2 regions of the Bradyrhizobium sp. USDA 327 genome follow, and region 2 is predicted to be linked to the other one. Evidence: riboswitches for the same ligand, from Rfam matches in the RefSeq annotation. Region 2 holds a riboswitch; the other holds the start of a gene.
The links. A riboswitch is a leader RNA that binds a small molecule or an ion and turns the genes downstream of it on or off. The one in region 2 is predicted to bind glycine.

Region 1 (7,130 bases), 140 kb from region 2:
CCTTGTAGGCGGCTTCATCCATGAGGCCGCCGAGTTCGCTCTTGTCGGCAATCTTGATCTTGAAGAACCAGGCCGCACCCTGCGCATCCGAGTTCACCAGCGCCGGCTCGGCGGCAAGCGCCTCGTTGGCCTCGAGCACTTCGCCTGTAACAGGCGCGTAGACGTCGGAGGCGGCCTTCACCGATTCCACGACGGCGGCGGCTTCGGCCTTCTTCAAGCTCCGGCCGACCTTGGGCAATTCGACGAACACGACGTCGCCGAGCTGCTGCTGGGCGTAGTCGGTGATGCCGACCGTGGCGGTATCGCCGTCGATCGCGAGCCATTCATGGTCGGAGGTGTACAGCGTCGTGGTCATTGTCTTGTCCTCAGCGTTTGTAGGTGTTTTTCACGAAGGGCATGGCGGCGACTGCGAGCGGCAGGCGCTGGCCGCGCACCTCGGCGAAGAGTTTCGTGCCGAGCGCGCTCAGGTTCGTGGGCACGTAGCCCATCGCGACCGGCGCATTCAGGCTCGGGCCGAAACCGCCCGAGGTGACCTTTCCGATCGGCTCGCCACCGGCCTGATCCGCAAACAGCAGCGCACCCTCGCGAACCGGCGCGCGGCCTTCGGCGCGCAGGCCGACACGGCGGCGGGATGCGCCGTTATCGAAATGCGCAAGGATCCTCTCGGCGCCGGGAAAGCCGCCGGCGCGCATCCCGCCGTTGCGGCGGCTCTTCTGCACCGACCATTCCAGCGCGGCCTCGACCGGCGTGGTCGCGGTGTCGATGTCGTGGCCGTACAGGCAAAGCCCGGCTTCGAGCCGCAGGCTGTCGCGGGCGCCCAGGCCGATCGGCAGCACGTCCGGGTTTTCGAGCAGTGTCTTGGTCAGACGCTCCGCGTCGGCCACGGGGACCGAGATCTCGAACCCGTCCTCGCCGGTATAGCCGGAGCGCGAGACGAAGCACTTGATGCCGGCGACCTCATGCGGGCCGGCATCCATGAATGTCATGGACGGCGCCTCTGCACACAATTTCGCCAGCGCCGCTTCCGCCTTCGGGCCCTGCAGCGCGATCAGCGCGCGGTCGGCCAGAGAATCGATGACGCAATCGTCCGCGAGATGCGCGCGCAGATGCGCCTCGTCCGCTTCCTTGCAGGCGGCGTTGACGACCAGGAACAGGTGGTCGCCGAAATTGGCGACCATGAGATCGTCGAGAATCCCGCCTTCCGCGTTGGTGAACTGGGCGTAGCGCTGCCGGCCCGGTGCAATCGCCACGATGTCCTGCGGCACCAGCCGTTCCAGCGCGCGGGCGGCGTCCTCGACCTTGCCCGACTTCGGGCGAAGCGCAAGCTGCCCCATATGGGAGACGTCGAACAGGCCGGCCGCGGCTCGCGTATGGAGGTGCTCCTTCAGCACCCCCGCGGGGTACTGCACGGGCATATCATAGCCAGCGAACGGCACCATCTTGCCGCCAAGGGACACATGCAGGGCGTGGAGGGGCGTATGTCGGAGAGATTTCTGGTCGGCGGGTACTGGCATCACAGGGGTCCTCGGCGGTTCCCCGGGGACGATTCCCCGGGCCAACCAGTCGAAGCCCCATCTGTCGCTGTGCCTGAGAGTATTATCCCGTCGGCGGGTGCCACCCGGGTTCTTAGGCCCGTCGGCGCCTCTTTCCAGATGCTGTCAAAGCCACGCGGTCCTTTTGCCTGAGAGTTTCCGGGGCGGTTGCTCCTTCGGCGCCGGCAGTAAAGCCGGTCTCTCCCGACGTGGCCGTACGATATAGATGGTTACAGACCACAGGGCGGCCAAGCCTGTCAACGCGGCGGTTTCGCCTTTTCAACCGGGATTGCGCGCCTGCGGCAACCCTCTGATCTCCTTGCACAGTTTCTGGACACTGAAGCAGGCCTTGTCTAAAAGCGCTTTGGCCCGCAGATATCAGCCCTAACCTCCGGTTTGGATGGCAGGAAGCGGGTCCAAGCACACCCGATTGGATGAACATGAGCGGCGTCAACGAGATCAGGTCGACCTTTCTGAACTTCTTTGCCGAGAACGGCCACGAGATCGTGCCGTCCTCGCCATTGGTGCCGCGCAACGACCCCACGTTGATGTTCACCAATGCCGGCATGGTGCAGTTCAAGAACGTCTTCACCGGCGTGGAGAAGCGGCCCTATCAGCGCGCCACCACCTCGCAGAAATGCGTACGCGCCGGCGGCAAGCACAACGACCTCGACAATGTCGGCTACACCGCGCGCCATCTCACCTTCTTCGAGATGCTCGGCAACTTCTCGTTCGGCGACTATTTCAAGGAACGCGCGATCGAGCTCGCCTGGAAGCTGATCACCGCCGAGTTCGGGCTGAAGAAGGACAAGCTGCTGGTCACGGTCTATCACACCGACGACGAGGCGGCGGGCCTGTGGAAGAAGATCGCCGGCTTCTCCGACGACCGCATCATCCGCATCCCGACCTCGGACAATTTCTGGGCGATGGGCGACACCGGCCCGTGCGGCCCGTGCTCGGAGATCTTCATCGACCGCGGCGAGCACATCTGGGGCGGGCCTCCGGGCTCGCCGGAGGAGGACGGCGATCGCTTCCTCGAATTCTGGAATCTCGTGTTCATGCAGTTCGAGCAGGTGACGAAGGAGGAGCGCCAGCCGCTGCCGCGTCCCTCGATCGACACCGGCATGGGCCTGGAGCGCATGGCCTGCATCCTCCAGGGCGTCGAGAGCGTGTTCGAGACCGACCTGTTCCGCAACCTGATCGATGCGACGGCGTCCGCGCTCGGCACCGGGCCGAGCGAGCAGACCGTGGCCTCGTTCCGCGTCATCGCCGACCATCTGCGCTCCTCGGCTTTCCTCGTCTCCGACGGCGTGCTGCCCTCGAACGAGGGCCGCGGCTACGTGCTGCGCCGGATCATGCGCCGCGCCATGCGCCATGCGCAGCTGCTGGGCGCCAAGGAGCCGCTGATGCATCGGCTGGTCTGGGCGCTGGTCCGCGAGATGGGCCAGGCCTACCCCGAGCTGATGCGCGCCGAAAAGCTGATCGAGGAAACGCTGCGGCTGGAAGAGACCCGCTTCCGCAAGACGCTGTCGCGCGGCCTCGCCATTCTCGACGAGAAGAGCGCGGGCCTGAAGAAGGGCGACATGTTCGACGGCGACGTCGCCTTCACGCTCTACGACACCTACGGCTTCCCGCTGGACCTGACGCAGGACGCGCTGAAGTCGCGCGGCATCGGCGTCGACCAGGCGGCGTTCACGGATGCGATGGAGCGGCAGAAAGTGAAGGCGCGCGAGTCCTGGAAGGGCTCGGGCGAGGCGGCTTCCGAGGCGATCTGGTTCCCGCTGCGCGAGAAGCTGGGTGCGACCGAATTCCTGGGCTACGAGACCGAGAGCGCCGAAGGCGTGGTGTCCGCGCTGGTGAAGGACGGCCACGAAGTCGCCAGCCTCAAGGCCGGCGAGACGGGCGCGATCGTGCTCAACCAGACGCCGTTCTACGCCGAGTCCGGCGGCCAGGTCGGCGACACCGGCGTGCTGACGGGTGAGGGCGGCATCAAGTTCCGCGTCACCGACACGCAGAAGAAGCTCGGCGATCTCTTCGTCCATGTCGGCACGGTCGAGAGCGGCGAAATCAGGCTCGGCACCGCGCTGCAGCTCGAGGTCGATCATAGCAGGCGCTCCTCGATCCGCGCCCATCACTCGGCCACGCATCTCATCCACGAGGCGCTGCGCCAGGTGCTCGGCGATCACATTGCCCAGCGCGGCTCGATGGTCGCGCCCGACCGCCTGCGCTTCGACTTCGTGCATCCGAAGCCGATCACGGCGGAGGAGCTCGCCCGCGTCGAGGACATCGCCAACGACGTTGTGCTGGAGAACGACGAGGTCACCACGCGGATCATGGGCGTCGATGAGGCCCGTGAGGCCGGTGCACGCGCGCTGTTCGGCGAGAAATACGGCGACGAGGTCCGCGTCGTCTCGATGGGCAGGACCGCGCGCGAGCGCGGCGCCAACGCGCTCGGCTGGTCGGTCGAGCTCTGCGGCGGCACCCACGTCAAGCGCACCGGCGATATCGGCCTGATCACGCTGACGGGCGAGAGCGCGGTCGCCTCGGGCGTGCGCCGCATCGAGGCGCTGACCGGCAATTACGCGCGCAGGCACGCCAACGACACCATGGCGCTGGCGAAGACCGCGGCGAACGAGCTGCGTACCTCGATCGAAGAAGTGCCGGCCCGCATCGCCGCGCTGATGGAGGAGCGCAAGAAGCTCGAGCGCGAGCTGTCCGACGCCCGCAAGAAGCTCGCGATGGGCGGCGGCGCCGCAGCCAGCAACGGCGCCGCGGCCGGCGTGCGCGAGGTCGGTGACGTCAAGCTGATGGCACGTGCCGTGGAGGGCATCGAGATGAAGGATCTCAAGAGCCTCGCCGACGACGGCAAGAAGCAGATCGGCTCGGGCGTCGTCGCCATCGTCGGCGTCACCGAGGACGGCAAGGCCGGTGTGGTGGTCGGCGTCACGCAGGACCTCACCGCGCGCTTCAACGCCGTGAACCTCGTGCGCATCGCCTCCGAAACGCTCGGCGGCAAGGGCGGCGGCGGCCGGCCCGACATGGCCCAGGCCGGCGGTCCCGATGGCGCCAAGGCGGCGGCCGCGCTCACCGCGATCGAAAAAGCGATGGCGGGCGCTTAAGTCGCCATGGCCCCCGTTCCGCGAGGACGTGGGCTTCGCGATCCCGAATTTCGGGATCGCCTCTACGATTTGCTGGAGCACGATCCGCTGGCCTATTCGGTCGGGTCGCGCTTCATCCAGCTGATCATCGGGGTCATCGTGCTCAATGTGGCCGCGATGATCCTCGCCTCGCTGCCGGAGCTCGATGCGCAGTTCGGCACGCTGTTCGCGGGCATCACCGTCCTGTCCGTGATCGTGTTCGCGCTGGAATACGCGGCGCGGCTGTGGACGGTGGCGGGGCACACCCAGCGCAAGGGCTCCGCGCTGGCCGACCGGCTCAGCTACGCCTTTTCCGCGCTCGGCATCATCGATCTGATGGCGTTCCTGCCCGCGGCAATCGTGCTCGCCACCGGCGGGCATGCGACGCTGGCCGCGCTCGGCGTGCTGCCGTTCTTCAAGCTGATCCGCTATTCGCCGGCGATGCGCTCGCTGCTCGCCGCCGTGCATGCCGAGCGGCGGGCGCTGATTGGCTGCATCGTCATCCTGATCGGCGCGGTGCTGACCTTTGCCTCGCTGCTCTACGCCATCGAGCGCGACGTGCAGCCCGACAAGCTCGGCACCATTCCACAGGCGATGTGGTGGGCGATCGTCACGCTCGGCACGGTTGGCTATGGCGACGTCGTGCCGGTGACGCCGCTCGGCAAGTTCGTCTCCACCTTCGCCATCGTCGCCGGCTTTGCCATGATCGCGCTGCCGGTCGCGATCATCTCGACCGCATTCGCCGAAGAGGTGAAGCGGCGCGATTTCGTCGTCACCTGGGGCATGCTTGCGCGGGTGCCGCTGTTCTCGCATCTGTCGGCCGCGGAGATCGCCGACATCATGCGGCTGCTCCGCGCGCGCACCGTCGAGCAGGGCGAGATCCTGGTGCGGCGGGGCGATGTCGCCTCGTCGATGTATTTCATCACCGCCGGCGAGGTCGAGATCGCGCTGCCGAGCCAGCATGTGCGGCTCGCCGACGGCACCTTCTTCGGCGAGATCGCGCTGCTGCACAAGACAAAACGCAGCGGCACGGTGACGGCGACCCGCAAGACCCGGCTGCTCGTGCTCGACGCCCAGGATTTTCACGCGCTGATCGAGCGCATGCCGACGCTCGCCGACCACGTCCATACCACCGCCAAGGCAAGGCTCGCCGACACCGGCGATCTCGCGCTCGCCGAGCTCGCGCAGGCGGAGAAGAACGACGCCGACCGCTGAGCGGTCAGCCTTTCTTCAGGAAAACATAGTCGGCCGCGTACGGCGCGCTTTTGAACTCGCCGGCCTTCTCGCATGCACCGTCGAGCTTGCCGCCGTGGGTGTTGATGCGCTGGACGGTGGTCACGGGCGTGAGCACGCCGCTGCCGCGGCGGGAGGCGACCTCCAGCTTCAGCCAGGGGATGTCGGCGGCGGTGGCGCCTGGTGCGTTGCCGATGGCCTTGCCGACGACGGCGCTGCCGTCGGCATGCTCCCAGGTCGGGCCGGCATAGTGCCGCCCGATCGTCTTGCCCTCGGACAGCAGCGTCGCGATCGGCTCGCGGAAGGCCCAGGCGAGCTTGCCGTCAGCGCCGGCCTTGCACTCATAGACCTGCGCGCCCTCGGCGTGGACGCTGAGCACGACGGTCTCGCCCGGCGCCGCGATGGCGTCGGGGAGAGGATCGGCGGCTCTGGCTTGCCCGGCCATGGCGGCGAGCAACAGCAGGCTGGGGACGGCAGGCTTGATCCGCATGGTCGCATCTCCGCGCGAGGGCCACAAAAATAAAAAGGGCCACGCTTTGGCGCGGCCCTTGATGATGTCTGGTCCAGTCGGGCGAAATTGCGGATGGCGGCTAGGACGCCAGCGCCTTCGTGAGGTTTTCCGCGACCTTGTCGAGGAAGCCGGTGGTCGAGAGCCAGCGCTGGTCGGCGCCGACCAGGAGCGCGAGGTCCTTGGTCATGTAGCCGGCCTCGACGGTGTCGACGCAGACCTTCTCCAGCGTGTTGGCGAACTTCGCCAGCTCGGCATTGTTGTCGAGCTTGGCACGGTGGGCGAGGCCGCGTGTCCAGGCGAAGATCGAGGCGATCGAGTTGGTCGAGGTCTCCTTGCCCTTCTGGTGCTCGCGGTAGTGCCGGGTCACCGTGCCGTGGGCGGCTTCGGCTTCCACGGTCTTGCCGTCGGGCGTGAGCAGCACCGAGGTCATCAGGCCGAGCGAGCCGTAGCCCTGCGCGACGGTGTCGGACTGCACGTCGCCGTCGTAGTTCTTGCAGGCCCAGACATAGCCGCCGGACCATTTCAGCGCCGAGGCGACCATGTCGTCGATCAGGCGGTGCTCGTAGGTCAGGCCCTTGGCGTCGAACTCCTTCTTGAACTCGCGGTCGAAGATGTCCTGGAAGATGTCCTTGAAGCGGCCGTCATAGACCTTGAGGATCGTGTTCTTGGTCGACAGGTACACCGGGTAATTACGGAGCAGGCCGTAATTGAACGAGG
Region 2 (7,130 bases):
CGGACGATGCAGCGTGCCACCGTCGACTTGCCCGAGCCGCTTTCGCCGACGATGCCGAGGGTACGGCCCTTGCGCAGCGTCAGCGTGACCTTGTCGGCGGCGACGACTTCGCGGCCTTTGCCGAAGAAGGCGCGCTCTTTATAGACCTTGCTGAGCTCGTTGGCTTCCAGCACCACGGGCTCGCGGCTGTCCTCGCGCGGCGCTCGCGGCACCAGGCTCGGTACCGAGGCGAGCAGGTTGCGGGTGTATTCCATGGTCGGATTGCGCAGCACGGTGTCGAGCGGGCCGGTCTCGACCAGGCGGCCCTGCCGCATCACCGCGACGCGGTCGGCGATCTCGGCGACCACCCCCATGTCGTGCGTGATGAACAGCACGGCGGTGCCGTGATCGCGCTGCAGCTCGCGGATCAGCGTCAGGATCTGCTTCTGCGTGGTGACGTCGAGCGCGGTGGTCGGCTCGTCGGCAATGAGGAGCTTCGGCTCCAGCACCAGCGCCATCGCGATCATGATGCGCTGGCGCTGGCCTCCGGAGAGGCGGTGCGGATAGGAGGCGAAGATGCGCTCGACCTGGGGCAGGTGGACCTGCTCCATCATGTCGAGGATACGCTTCTTCCGCGCTTTCCCGTCGAGATCGGTATGCGCGCGCAGCACTTCGTCGATCTGGCGGCCGACCGGCACCACCGGATTCAGCGCGGTCATCGGCTCCTGGAAGATCATGGCCATCTTGGTCGCGCGCAGCTGGCGCAGGCGGCGGTCGGTCGCGGTGAGCAGCTCCTCGCCGACCAGCTTGATGCTGCCGCCGGTGGGAACCAGCGTGCCCTTCGGCAAGAGGCCCATCGTGGTGAGCGACGTCACCGACTTGCCCGAGCCACTTTCGCCGACGAGGCACAGCGTCTCGCGCTCGCGCACCTGGATCGAGATGCCGTCGATGATGTTCACGCCCTTCGGCTTCTTGCCGATGGAAACGACGAGGTTGTTGATGTCGAGGATGGTGTTGGTCATGCAATGTCTCCAACGTCGTTCCGGGTTCGGTGCTTCGCACCGCCCCGGAACGACGGAGTAAAAGATTTCACTTCCCCTCCCGCTGCTTCATGCGCGGATCGAGTGCGTCGCGGGCGGCGTCGCCGATCAGGTTGATGCTGAGGATGGCGATCGAGAGCAAGAGGCCCGGCCAGAAGATCAGCGACGGCTTGATCTGGAAATACTGGCGGCCCTCGGCCATGATGTTGCCCCAGGTCGGCGTCTCCGGCGAGATGCCGGCGCCGAGGAAGGAGAGGATGGCCTCGGTGAGGATGGCGCTCGCGCAGACATAGGTGCCCTGGACGATCAGCGGCGCGATCGTGTTCGGCATCAGGTGGCGCCACATGATCTTCGGCAGGCTGGAGCCAACCGAGATCGCGGCCTCGACGTAGGGTTCCTCGCGCGCCGACAACACGACCGAGCGAACCAGTCGCGCCACGCGCGGGATCTCCGGAATCGTGATCGCGATCAGCACGGTCCAGAGGCTGGCGCCGGACAGCGACACCACGGCGATCGCGAGCAGGATGCTCGGCATCGCCATCAGGCCGTCCATGACGCGCATCAGGACGGAATCGACCAGCTTGAAGAAGCCGGAGACGAGGCCGATCGCGAGTCCGATGGCGATCGACAGGATCGCCGAGCCGATGCCGATCAGAAGCGAGATGCGGCCGCCATAGATCACGCGCGACAACAGGTCGCGGCCGTAGGCGTCGGTGCCAAGCAGGAATTGTGTGGAGGAGGGCTTGAGCCGCTGCGACGGCGCGAGCTGGATCGGATCATGCGGCGCGATCAGCGGCGCGAGGATCGAGACCACCACGACCAGCGTGAGCAGGACCGTCGCAGTCGCAATGATGGGCGTCGAGGTGAGGAATCCGAATCGCGGCCGCAGCGGCGACGTGATTGGAATGGACGACTGGGGAAGGGTATCGACCGACATTTGTATCCTTATCCTTGCCTCAGTACCGGATCCGGGGATCGAGCAGGGTGTAGGCGACGTCGATGAGAAGATTGACGACGACATAGATCAGCGACGTCAGCAGGATCATCGCCTGGATCACCGGATAGTCGCGCGCCAGCACCGCATCAACGGTGAGGCGGCCGATGCCGGGGATGTTGAACACGCTCTCGGTGACGACGACGCCGGAGATCAAGAGCGCGAAGCCGGTGCCGATCACGGTGATCACGGGGACCGCGGCGTTGCGCAGTGCATGGCGCATCATCACCGCGACCTCGTTGATGCCTTTGGCGCGCGCGGTACGGACATAGTCCTCGCCGAGCACGTCGAGCATCGCCGCGCGCGTCATGCGCGCGATCAGGGCGATGTAGATGAAGGAGAGTGCGCAGGTCGGCAGGATGATACGCTCGAAGAACGGCCCGAAGCCGTTCGAGATGCTGCGGAAGCCCTGCACCGGCACCCAGCGCAGGTCGATGGCGAAGATCTGGATCAGGAGATAGCCGACCACGAACACCGGCACCGAGAAGCCGAGCACGGACAGGCCCATCACGAAGCGGTCGATCCAGGTGCCGTGCTTCCAGGCCGCGACCACCCCCAAGGGAACCGCGACGATGACTGCGAGGATGATGGTCGACAGCGCGATCGAGATCGACGGCTCGACGCGCTGGCCGATCATCTTCATCACCGGCAGGTTGGAGATCAGCGAGGTTCCGAGGTCGCCGTGCAGCAGCTTGTTCACCCAGGTGATGAACTGCACGATCAGGGGCTCGTTCAGGCCGAGCGAGGTGCGGATGCGCTCGAGCCGTTCCGGCGTCGCGTTGTCGCCGGCGAGAATCGCGGCGGGATCGCCCGGCGTCAGCCGCAGAAGCAGGAACACGAACAGCGCGACGACGCCCATCACGGGCACCGCGGCCAGAACGCGTCGAATAAGATAACCCAGCATGCACTTATCTCCGGCTACGGAACGTGTGGAACATCAAGGCTCCCGTGAACTCTGTCGTGTCTATCATGCCTAACACTTGGGCTGGAAAGGCCGCCCGGAGACGCCGTCCTCTTAGGGCAAATTGTGTGCCAAGGGCTGCGCCGTAGCAAGAGGCCGGCATGTCCCCAATATCGACCACTCAGGATGCATGTCGCAGTTCATGCTCAACCCCAAGTGAAGGTGTCGTCGGTGGAGCGTTGAGGCCGCGCCAGCCGTCGATGGTCTGGGCGATCATCTGCGCCGTCGCCGCCGACAGAGTCCAGCCGAGATGGCCGTGGCCGGTGTTGAAGAACACGCCTGGTATCCGCCCTGCGCGCACGACCGGCATCATGTTCGGCATCATCGGGCGCAGCCCGGCCCACGGCACGACGCGCGACGTTTCGACGGCGGGGAAGTTGTTGCGTACCCATTCGATCAGCGGTTGCACGCGGTCGGCGCGGATGTCGCGGTTGAAGTCGTTGAATTCGGCGGTGCCGGCGACGCGAAAACGATCGGCGCCGAGCCGGCTGGTGACGATCTTGGCGGCCTCGTCGAGCAGGCTCACCGTCGGGGTGGCGTTGCGGCTTTCGGCGCTGTCGAGCTGCACGGTGATCGAGTATCCCTTGACCGGATAGACGTTGACGCGGTCGTCGAGCAGGGCGGCGAAGTGACGGCTGGCAACGCCCGCGCAGACCACGACGCCGTCCGCGTTCAGTGCGCCGCGCGCGGCCGCGACGGCATCGCTCGCGGCCAGATCGGCCCAGCCGATGACGAAGCCGCTGCCGGCACGTGCGATCGAATCGATATTGGCCTCGTGGATGAAGGTCGCGCCACGCCGCTTGCAGGCTTCCGCCAGCCCGCGGGTGAACTTGTGGATATCGCCGGTCGCATCCGACGGCGTGTAGAAGCCGCCATAATAGTCCTTGCGCAGTGTCGGCTCGATCGCGCGGATTTCCTCCGACGTCACCGGGCGGCGGTCGAGGCCGCCTTCCTGCAGCAGCGTGTTGACGCGCAGACCGGATTCGAATCCGGCCTTGTCACGATAGATGTGGAGGATGCCGCGGCGTTCGAGATCGAAGTTGATCCCTTCGCGTGCCGCGATGTCGAACAGATACCTGCGCGCTTCGATCGCGAGCCGCGTGGTCTCGATGGTGTTGGCGCGGTAGTTGCCGATGTTGGCGACGAACTCGCTCATCCACGAATATTTGTGCCAGTTCGGCCGCGGGTTCATCAGCAGCGGCGCGTCGCGCCGGAACATCCAGCGCAAGCCCTTCAGGATCGTCGCGGTGCTGTTCCACACTTCGGCGTTCGATGCGGAGAGCTGCCCGCCGTTGGCGAAGGACGTCTCCATCGCGGCGTAGCGGTGCTTGTCGAGCACGGTCACCTTGTAGCCGCGTTCGAGCAGGGCATAGGCGGTCGTGACGCCGGTGATGCCGGCGCCGATGATGGCAATATGGGTCATGGCTAGGTTCGGGGCTCCCGTGAGTTAGAGTCGGCTGACCGCCGGCCGAAAGGCCGTTGGCGGCGCCCCATCTGTCACGGTTACCTGAGAGCTTGATCCGGCGCGCCACCTCTATCGAGGTCTTGCGACGGACTATCCCCTTCGGTGGACGTCACGACTGCCTGAAATCGCGTCGCCTCTCTCCAGATCGTCCTGACGAAACGGTCCTTTTGCCTGAGAGTTTCCGGGGCGGTTGCTCCGTCGGCGCCGCAACGAAAGCTGAAAGCCTTCGCCGCGATCTCTCCCGCATCATCGCGTGGACGGCCGAGCAGTACGATACGCCTCATTTTTAGACAAGGCTAAATTTCGACCGCGACTGCCGACGTATTGTGCAGTGCAAAGCCCGCCTCGTCGTCCCGGGGCGATGCGAAGCATCGAACCCGGGACCTCGAGATTCCGGGTTCGATGCTGTCGCATCGCCCCGGAATGACGAATTCACTATTCCAACGTCGCCAGCAATCCCGCCATCAGCCGGCCGCGCTCGACCAGGCTATCCACTTCGATGAACTCCTCCAGCGTGTGGCCATTGCCGCCGCGCACACCGAGGCCATCGAGCGTGGGGATTCCCATCGCGCCGGTGAAGTTGCCGTCGGAGCCGCCGCCGGAGCTAGCGTGCGGTAATTCCGCGCCGAGCGATTTGGCGATGCCGTGCGCCTTCTCATAGAGCGCCATGGTACCGGCATCCGGCTCCCAAACCGGACGCGTCACGCCGCGCGTGACCTTGAACGTGACGTCGTTGCTGGTGCCCGACAGCGCCAGCATCCGCTCGACACCGCGGTCGAGATCGGCCTGACGCTTGGCCATGGAGAGCGCTTCACCCGTTGCGGTCGTCGCAACGCAATTGACCCATTGTCCGCCGTGGACGACGCCGACCGAGAAGGTGCAGTCCTCCGTCGTCATCGCGTCGATCGCGAGGATCTGCCGCGCCATCTCGCGGATCGCCGAGCGTCCGGCCGACAACGTGGCGCCGGCGTGGCTCGGCCGTCCCGTCGCTTCGAGATTGAAGCGCGCGATGGCGTAGCGTCCGGTCGTGACGCCGTTGTCGGCGCGGCCGGGCTCCGGCACCAGCACGTATTTATTGCGCGCAGCTTCCGCCTCGATGATGTCCCGCGTCGAAGGCGTGCCGACTTCCTCATCCGGCGTGAACAGCACGGTGATCGGCAGCGGTGTGGTGAACGACGCGCGCGCCAGTTGCCGGATCGCTTCCAGCGAGAGGTAATTGCCGCCCTTCATATCGTAGATGCCGGGGCCGTAGCACTTGTTGCCCTCGCGCCGCCATTTCAGCTTCTCGATGGTGCCGACCGGATGAACGGTATCCATGTGTCCGGCGATCAGGATGCCCGGCTCGCCCTGCTTGGGATGAGGAAAGCGCGCGCGGATGACGCCACCAAAGCCCTGGCGGCCGGCGATGCGCTCGATCGTCGCACCCATGATCGCCATATCCCGCGCCGCGATATCGAGCATGCGGTCCACGGCGGCTGCATCCCAAGTCGGACTCTCGCATTCGACCCAGCCGCGCAGGCCCTCGAGCATCGCCTCGGAATCAAAGGGAAGATTGGCAGGATTCATCTTAATGTCTCTCAAGCTTCGAAAGATGGAACGCGCATTGCATCGGCGCGGGGCAGGACAAGCGGAAGGTGTTGTAGAGCCAAACCGATCTTTGTGGAGCCCGTGCGCGCGCCGTGAGGGCCTGCGACGAAACCGGATTGACGCGCTCGGCACTGTCTGCAAGTCTCAAAAAGATAAAGGCATTGCATGAGGTTAGTTCGCCCAACGAATGAACCGCATGCTCAACCAATGACCTGCCTTTGAACAGTTTCACGTCAGGAGAACTTTCTATGTTCCACTTCATGCGCCGGGGGCGTCGCGCGTTCGCCTCCAAACTTGCGCTGTCGGTCGTCGCGCTTTCAACCGCGCTGGCCTCGCCAGTGCTTGCGGCCGGCAAGACCATCACGGCGGTGATGCATTCGGATCTGCGCATCATCGACCCGATCTTCACCACGGCCTACATCACGCGTGACCATGGCTACATGGTTTACGACACGCTGGTGGCCCCGGATTCGAGCTTCAAGATCCAGCCGCAGATGGCGGACTGGAAGATCTCCGACGACAAGCTCACCTATACCTTCACGCTGCGCGACGGCCTGAAGTGGCATGACGGTGCGCCGGTGACGGCGGAGGACTGCGTCGCTTCGCTGAAGCGCTGGGCCGCGGTCGACGGCATGGGCCAGAAGCTCATGGACTTCACGGCGAGCATCGAGGCGACCGACGCCAAGACCATCACGCTGAAGCTGAAGGAGCCCTACGGCCTGGTGCTCGATTCCATCGGCAAGCCGTCCTCGCGCGTTGCCTTCATGATGCCGAAGCGCCTCGCCGAGACGCCGCCGGACAAGCAGATCCCCGAGCAGATCGGCTCGGGTCCCTTCAAGTTCGTGGCCTCGGAATTCCAGCCCGGCGTGAAGGCGGTCTACGTCAAGAACACCGACTACGTGCCGCGCAAGGAGCCGGCGAGCTGGACCTCCGGCGGCAAGGTGGTGAAGGTGGACCGCGTCGAGTGGATCACCATGCCGGACTCGCAGACCGCGGTGAACGCGCTGCAGTCGGGCGACATCGACTTCATGGAGAACCTGCCCTACGACATGCTGCCGGTGCTCGAAGCGAACAAGGAGCTCACGCTCGAGGTCTCCAACAAGT

Region 1: linked by a shared signal. The riboswitch ahead of gcvT (glycine cleavage system aminomethyltransferase GcvT) and the one ahead of ABIA42_RS19105 (D-amino acid dehydrogenase) in region 2 are both predicted to bind glycine.

The regions. Positions count from the first base shown of each region.
Region 1 is NZ_JBGCCW010000001.1:4,219,655-4,226,784, reverse strand. Features, by position in the region: gene gcvH (glycine cleavage system protein GcvH) at 1-355, opposite strand, end outside; gene gcvT (glycine cleavage system aminomethyltransferase GcvT) at 366-1,514, opposite strand; glycine riboswitch at 1,661-1,749, opposite strand; gene alaS (alanine--tRNA ligase) at 1,973-4,651, shown strand; gene ABIA42_RS19820 (cyclic nucleotide-gated ion channel) at 4,658-5,884, shown strand; gene ABIA42_RS19815 (DUF3455 domain-containing protein) at 5,889-6,392, opposite strand; gene ABIA42_RS19810 (NADP-dependent isocitrate dehydrogenase) at 6,493-7,130, opposite strand, start outside.
Region 2 is NZ_JBGCCW010000001.1:4,082,360-4,089,489, reverse strand. Features, by position in the region: gene ABIA42_RS19120 (ABC transporter ATP-binding protein) at 1-1,001, opposite strand, end outside; gene ABIA42_RS19115 (ABC transporter permease) at 1,069-1,956, opposite strand; gene ABIA42_RS19110 (ABC transporter permease) at 1,976-2,917, opposite strand; gene ABIA42_RS19105 (D-amino acid dehydrogenase) at 3,096-4,397, opposite strand; glycine riboswitch at 4,467-4,585, opposite strand; glycine riboswitch at 4,589-4,693, opposite strand; gene ABIA42_RS19100 (M20/M25/M40 family metallo-hydrolase) at 4,875-6,005, opposite strand; gene ABIA42_RS19095 (ABC transporter substrate-binding protein) at 6,275-7,130, shown strand, end outside.